Regions from separate parts of the Glaciecola sp. 2405UD65-10 genome, predicted to be linked through region 1. Evidence: predicted binding sites of a transcription regulator. Region 1 holds the regulator's gene; the other holds the start of a gene.
What was found. Region 1 encodes FliA, which starts transcription of late flagellar genes. Its sites were predicted from a motif close to CTAAAGNTNNNNNNNNNNNNGCCGATA; they were not measured.
Positions count from the first base shown of each region.

Region 2: ACOI22_RS16740 (DUF5610 domain-containing protein) is a predicted target of FliA. The motif match lies at 2,189-2,215, and genes of this name have one in related genera.

Region 1 is NZ_JBMEUF010000001.1:1,176,362-1,179,787, forward strand. It holds gene ACOI22_RS05410 (protein phosphatase CheZ) at 1-648, opposite strand, end outside; gene cheY (chemotaxis response regulator CheY) at 672-1,055, opposite strand; gene ACOI22_RS05420 (RNA polymerase sigma factor FliA) at 1,115-1,843, opposite strand; gene ACOI22_RS05425 (MinD/ParA family ATP-binding protein) at 1,854-2,702, opposite strand; gene flhF (flagellar biosynthesis protein FlhF) at 2,699-3,426, opposite strand, start outside.
Region 2 is NZ_JBMEUF010000004.1:899-4,324, reverse strand. It holds gene ACOI22_RS16755 (acyl-CoA desaturase) at 1-206, opposite strand, end outside; gene fabR (HTH-type transcriptional repressor FabR) at 346-957, shown strand; gene trmA (tRNA (uridine(54)-C5)-methyltransferase TrmA) at 958-2,124, opposite strand; gene ACOI22_RS16740 (DUF5610 domain-containing protein) at 2,245-3,426, shown strand, end outside.

The sequences.
Region 1 (3,426 bases):
TTTATCGTCTATTTCTAGAGAAGGTTGAGTTTTATCTTTGATTTGTGATGTATCACCGAACGTAGCAAGCATTTCAACAAGGTGTTGTTCCACTTCGTTTACTAAGCCGATGACTTGTCTTATAACTTGGCCAGTTAAGTCTTGATAGCCTTGTGCCATGAGTACTTCTGTTAAACTGCTATTTAATGCGCGTGAATCTTTTGAGACACTCTCTAATACGCAATCTAACTCAATGCATAAATGCTTAAATTCACCAAGTTCTATTTGGCGGCTCATTAATTTCTTCCACTCAGGTAAAATGGCCTCTAGGCGGTCATTTAACTGCTCAGCAATAGGCATGCTTTTTTCAACCGCATCCATTGTTGAGTTAGCGGCTTTTTCAGTTTCCTCAATCACGTACTCTAAACGAGACGTGGCATCGGGTAGCGATACTTCTGCCAAGCCAACTAACTTTTCATCCACGTTAAAATCGGTCAATGAATCGTGTAATTGGCGTGTTAACTTTCCTACTTCAGAAAATAGTTCCGCAGACTCATTTAGCGATATTGTGTGAATAATATCGTTTGCTGACTCAGTCTCGCCATTTTCTAGATGCTGAACCAATAGTTTGGCTTGCTCTAAAGATATAAGAGGTTGCTCTTGCGTCATGGGTTTGTTCCTAGTTAGTTGGATTAACCTAAACGTTCAAATATCTTATCTAGCTTCTCTTTTAACGTGGCTGCGGTAAACGGTTTCACTACGTAACCATTAACACCGGCTTGAGCCGCCGCTACAATTTGCTCTTTTTTAGCTTCAGCCGTTACCATTAATACTGGTAAAGGTTTTAGCTTATCGTTAGAGCGTATTGCGCGCAGTAAATCTATGCCCTGCATACCGGGCATATTCCAGTCAGTAACCACAAAATCAAAGTCGCCTTGTAACAACATTGGCAAGGCGGTGTTTCCATCGTCTGCCTCTTGAATGTTAGTAAAGCCCAAGTCTTTCAACAAATTTTTAATGATCCGACGCATAGTTGAGAAGTCATCAACTACTAGGATTTTCATATTCTTATCCAAAACTACCTCCGAAATGGATGTGCATTTAACTGCTTTAATTTAAATTAATAAGTATGTGACTATTGCTCAACACGCCACGATTGCATTTTCGATTTTAATTTAACCATTGCCTGTGAATGTATTTGGCTTACTCGCGATTCACTGACTTCAAGTACTTCACCAATTTCGCGTAAATTTAATTCTTCATCGTAATACAAAGATAATACTATCGCTTCTCTTTCAGGCAGGGTGGTAATCGCAACCGCCAATGCTTTTTGAAAGGAACCTTGCATCATCTCCTCAAAAGGTTTATCGGCACCTTTTGACTCTTCCGTAGTTAATACATCTTCACTTACGCCTAAATCTTCAATTCCAACCAATTTTCCAGCGTTCACTTCGCCCAACATTTGGTGATAAGCTTGCAAGGAAACATCTAATTTGGCGGCGACTTCAGTGTCACGAGCGTCTCGCCCTGTCGCCTTTTCCACTTGATTTATGGCTTCTGTAATGGCTCTTGAATTTTTATGCACTGAACGTGGCGTCCAGTCACCTTTGCGAATTTCATCTAGCATTGCTCCACGTATTCGAATACCGGCGAAAGTTTCAAAACTTGCGCCCTTCGAACCGTCAAAATTACGCGCGGCTTCAAGCAAGCCAATCATGCCTGATTGAATAAGATCATCTACCAAAACACTTGCAGGCAAACGAGCCAATAAATGATGGGCAATCCGTTTAACCAATGGCGCATGCTTCTCTACCAATTGGTTTTTATCTATTTGCTGTTGATATCCAGTCACTTTAGTACTCACTTTGGTTTACCTATTCTTGCATTGACACAAGGTTTTCAATAAAAAATTCCAAATGACCGCCAGCCTGATCAGGAATGGGCCAGTCATACATCTTTTCTGCCAGCTGTGTTATTGCTTTGGATGCTGGAGAACTTGGAAACGCTTCAACAATGGCGGTTTGTTTTCGCACTGCTTTGCGAACATTTTCATCAAACGGAACAATGGCCGTTAACTCTAGTGCCACATCTAAAAAACGGGTAGTTACTTTTGATAACTTACTAAATAATTCATGTCCTTCACGCTCGCTCCTTACCATATTGGCAACCACTTTAAACTTAAAAACGCCATGTTCTCTGTTTAGTATTTTGATTAAAGCGTAAGCATCGGTAAGAGACGTTGGTTCATCGCACACCACCATTACTACATTTTGCGCTGCACGTGAGAAGCTCACTACCATGTCAGATATACCTGCCGCCGTATCAATAATTAACATATCAATAGGTGTGCGAAGTTCTCCAAATGCGCGTATAAGCCCCGCATGCTCATGTCGAGTAAGTTCGGTCATAGATTTCGCGCCCGATGTAGCGGGCGCAATTTTGACGCCATAAGGGCCTGTCACAAGAATTTCATCAAGCGTGCAATCGCCGTTTAGCACATGCGACAAATTACGTTCAATGCGAAGGCCAAGCATTACATCAATATTAGCCAGGCCCAGATCGGCATCTAATACCATTACCTTCTTACCTAGCTTTGCTGCAGCTATAGCAGTGTTTAAAGTCAAGCTGGTTTTACCCACACCGCCTTTACCACCCGTTACGGCTACAACTTTAACTTGTTTATTTGAAGCACGTCTAAGCGTACTTGCCTGATCTTCTATCATATGCCACCTGCAATTGTGTCACTGCGACCGCCCTGCTCAAGCAAACCATATTTTTTATATAGTTTTGCTGCAATTAGCGTTAAGTTTGCTGAGTCTGCGAGTTTAATGTCTTCTGGTACACGCTGACCATCGGTGACATAACTCAACGATAAATCATTTTCAATCACCACACTTAAGGCTTCACCTAAGCTATAGCACTCGTCTAGCTTGGTAAAAATACAGCCTTTTATATTAGTTTGGTGATAAGCTTTAACCGTTTGCTTAAGTACTTGGTATTGTGCACCTGCTGGCAGTACCAAATATTTTCGAATATTGACGTTTAGGCCTGATTCATAGTCATTTAGCTGTTCAATCAATCGAGTGTCTCGTTGGCTGAATCCAGCAGTGTCTATTAGCACAAGCTTCTTATTTCGCAGTTGATACAGTATGTCGTTCAGCTCCTGAGAGTTGTGCGCTTTTTTCACTGCACAACCAATAATTTTGCCATACGTGGCTAATTGCTCAAAAGCGGCTATTCTGTACGTATCGATGGTGACTAAAGCAACTTGCTCTGGGCCATATTTCTGCGCGTATTTAGCGGCTAGTTTAGCTAAAGTCGTTGTTTTACCTGTACCTGTTGGCCCAACCAAGGCAACTACGCCCGATTGGTTTAAAATATCGTTACCGCCTACGTGAATCCTGTTAGACAATAAGTTCAGTATGTATTTCCACCCCTGCTTTTCAT
Region 2 (3,426 bases), on a different contig from region 1:
TGTGCTTCGTAGGTTTTGTGTGACCAAAGGCGATGATAACCTGCAGTAATCGACATGCCGGTGAAGAAAAAAAGCGCTATTGCAACATTTACTTCAGTCCAGCCAATTGATGCATAAACTGCCCACAAAGGGACACCAATTAATGCAACAGCTGTGGTTAGAACAAATATTGAAATATTAAGCGGTATTAAAGGGGGTTTTTTCACTACAATTTACTCATTACAATTGGCTTACTATAAATAACTGAAAATTTCAGCGTACAACTGTGCGCTAATTTAACTTTTCACACTATTAAGTGCAAGAAATATATTGCAGTTACCAAAACAATTGTGTCAACATTCTGTTATGAATCGTCAACAACAAAAACTTCAAACTCGGCAACGCATTATAAATGCGGCTTTTGCTTTGCTTGATGATAATAAAAGCTTTACATCTATAAGTTTGCGCGAAGTGGCTAGAGCCGCAAACATTGCACCCACATCTTTTTATCGGCACTTCTCTAGCATAAATGAGCTAGGACTCACTTTAGTTGATGAGTCAGGTTTAGCGTTACGCCAGTTAATGCGTCAAGCCAGGCAGCGTTTGGCCGGTGGTGGCAGCCTAATTGATATATCGGTAAATACATTTATGGAGTTTATTTTACAAAACCCAAATGTTTTTCGCTTATTACTACGCGAGCATACCGGGACCTCTTCATCCTTTAGAGCGGCAGTTACGCGAGAAATTCAACATTTTACAGAAGAATTAAGTGATTATTTAGAAGTACAAGTCAAAATTCCCACCACGGTAGCTAATTTACAGGCCGAGGCAATGGTAAAATTGGTCTTCAGTGCAGGAGCTGAAGCGCTAGATGCTGACACTGAAAATATTGAAAAGATTGCACAACGCGTAAAAATTCAGCTTCGTCTTATTCAGTACGGTGCTGAGCGTTACGCGCTTGAAAAGCTAAACGCTTAATTATCGCCTTTTAAGGATAAGCCCAGATTCAATATGCTCGGTAAATGGGAATTGATCAAATAAAGCTGCGTGAACAACTTTGTGGGTCTTGTTTAAGGTGTTAAGATTTTCAATTAAAGTGCTAGGGTTACACGATACATAAATAATAACGTCGAATCGGCTTATCAAATCTAGCGTTCCATCATCTAAACCTGCTCGCGGAGGGTCAACCAACACGGTTTTAAAATCATAATCGTCTAAGCGTATATCTGCCAAACGATTAAATTCCCTTGTTTTGTTGTATGCTTCAACAAACTCCTCACTACTTAGGCGCGCAATCTTTAAATTACTAATATTGTTGTTAGTAATGTTTTCTTGCGCTGCATTTACAGAAGTCTTAGAAATTTCAGTTGCTAATACATTTCTAAAGTAATGGCTTAACGGCACCGAGAAATTGCCTGCCCCACAATATAACTCTAGTAAATCGGAGTTTTTAGATTCACCGTTTTTACTTACCCATTCAATCATATCGATATTAATAGCAGCGTTCGGCTGCGTGAAGCTATTTTCGACTTGTTTAAATGTATAGTGCTGTTGATTGATTTTAAGCGCTTCATTTATATAATCGCGGTTTATAAGTCGTTTTACTTTGCGAGCGCGGCCAATAATGTCTACATTTGCGCAGTTACTTAGTGATTCACTAAGTGCTGACTTTAGTTTGAGTGCACATGCTTCCCATTCATCGCTCAGCACTTTGTGATAAAGCATGCTAATTACAATCTCTCCTGATGTAGATGACAAATAGTCAACTTGGAATAATTTAGCACGAAGCTCTTTCGCTTCGTCAGTGCCTAAATTTAAAAATGCCATAACAGATTGCATTGCATTGTTAATTAAAATACTAGCTGCGGGTAACTGGTCAACGCGATACTGTTGCTTGGTCGATTGGTCAAACATAATATGATAAGTAGCGGGCCCGTCATGCCAAACTCTAAATTCAGCGCGCATTCTATAATGCTTTTCTGGCGATGAATAAGCGTCTAACTCACCATTGAAGAAGGGGGATAGCAAATTTTTTAAAAAATTTTGCTTATAAGTGAATTGCTCGTTATAGCTCATGCTTGAAAGGTCTATTTTTTCAACTGGCTGATTATTCAATGTATTATCGGTAGAAATGCTATCGCTCATGCTTGTCTCATTTAGTGTGATAAGCTCAATTTTAACGATTCCTAAAAATTTACCAACTCTTTATTAAAGAAAATTTCATAAGTTGCCGATATATTCTGTGAGGATAGTGAGGTATCTTTTATGAATACAGTACAAGTTTCTACAAATACGCCGGTTAAACAGCCCGGTTCGGCATCTAATATGCCTAAAGACTTAGATAAACTAGTAACTTCAGAAACTAGCAATGTTGCGGTCAGTAAAGAACAATTTAACGTTCTTTCTGCAAATGATGCTGTTGTTGCAAAAGTATTATCGTTATCAATAAATAAAAACGTCGACCAAAGCGTGAGTACAGCTGTTGGTGTTAGCAAGCGCAGTGATGAAAAAACGCTTAGTGAAAAATTTGAAGCGGCTCAAGCGCAAGATTCTGCTGTGTTTGATATAGAAACGGTAACAAACAACGTCGTGAATTTTGTAGGCAATGCATTAAGTAACATGGCATCTAATGGTTTTGACGCGGATCAAATTAGCTACTACCGAGATCAAGCCATTCAAGGTGTGAACGTAGGTATTGATCAGGCAAAATTAGAGTTGGTTGGCATTGCGGATGACGACTTATATGAATCAATTGATAAAACAAGAGACTCTATAGTGGGTGGGATTTTAGATCTCCCAACTGATCCTGCAGAATATGCGGCAAGCGTTGAGGATTCTAAAACGGTGGCTCGCGGTACCCAAAATAGTTATGCAGCAGTAGACATTAAAAGTAATAACAACACATCTGTTAAGCTGAATTTTGATTCATTGGCATTTAATACTGCAAAAGAAACCAATGAAGGTAGATCCATATACACCAGTAATGCTTCAAATATCTCTTTTTCTATTGAAGCCGAATTTGCTCAAGGTGAAGCGAGTGCGATTGCTAATTTAGTAAATAGCGTTGATAGCTTAGCAAACCAATTTTATAGAAAAGATGTAGAAGGCGCTTATAGCAAATCTCAGGACTTAGGTTATAACCAAAGTGAAATTGTTAATTTAGCTAAGCAACTTAATCAAAAAGAAAATGCTTCTTCAGTTAGAGCTTATGGACAGATTCAGCACATTCAAGAAAATTCTAACGAAATTGATGAGGTAGCGCCTAAAACAGTAGCTGAATATTTAAACAAGTATTTTGATGTTATTGAATCGAGTAAAAGTACTTTAAGCGAAGAAGAAGATTTTAATAAGATAATAAATGGCATTGTTAACCAAATGGAAGATGTGCAAGTACCTGATTTGCTCACAGCGATTAATAGATTTCACGCTTTCAATAGTAAATTTACT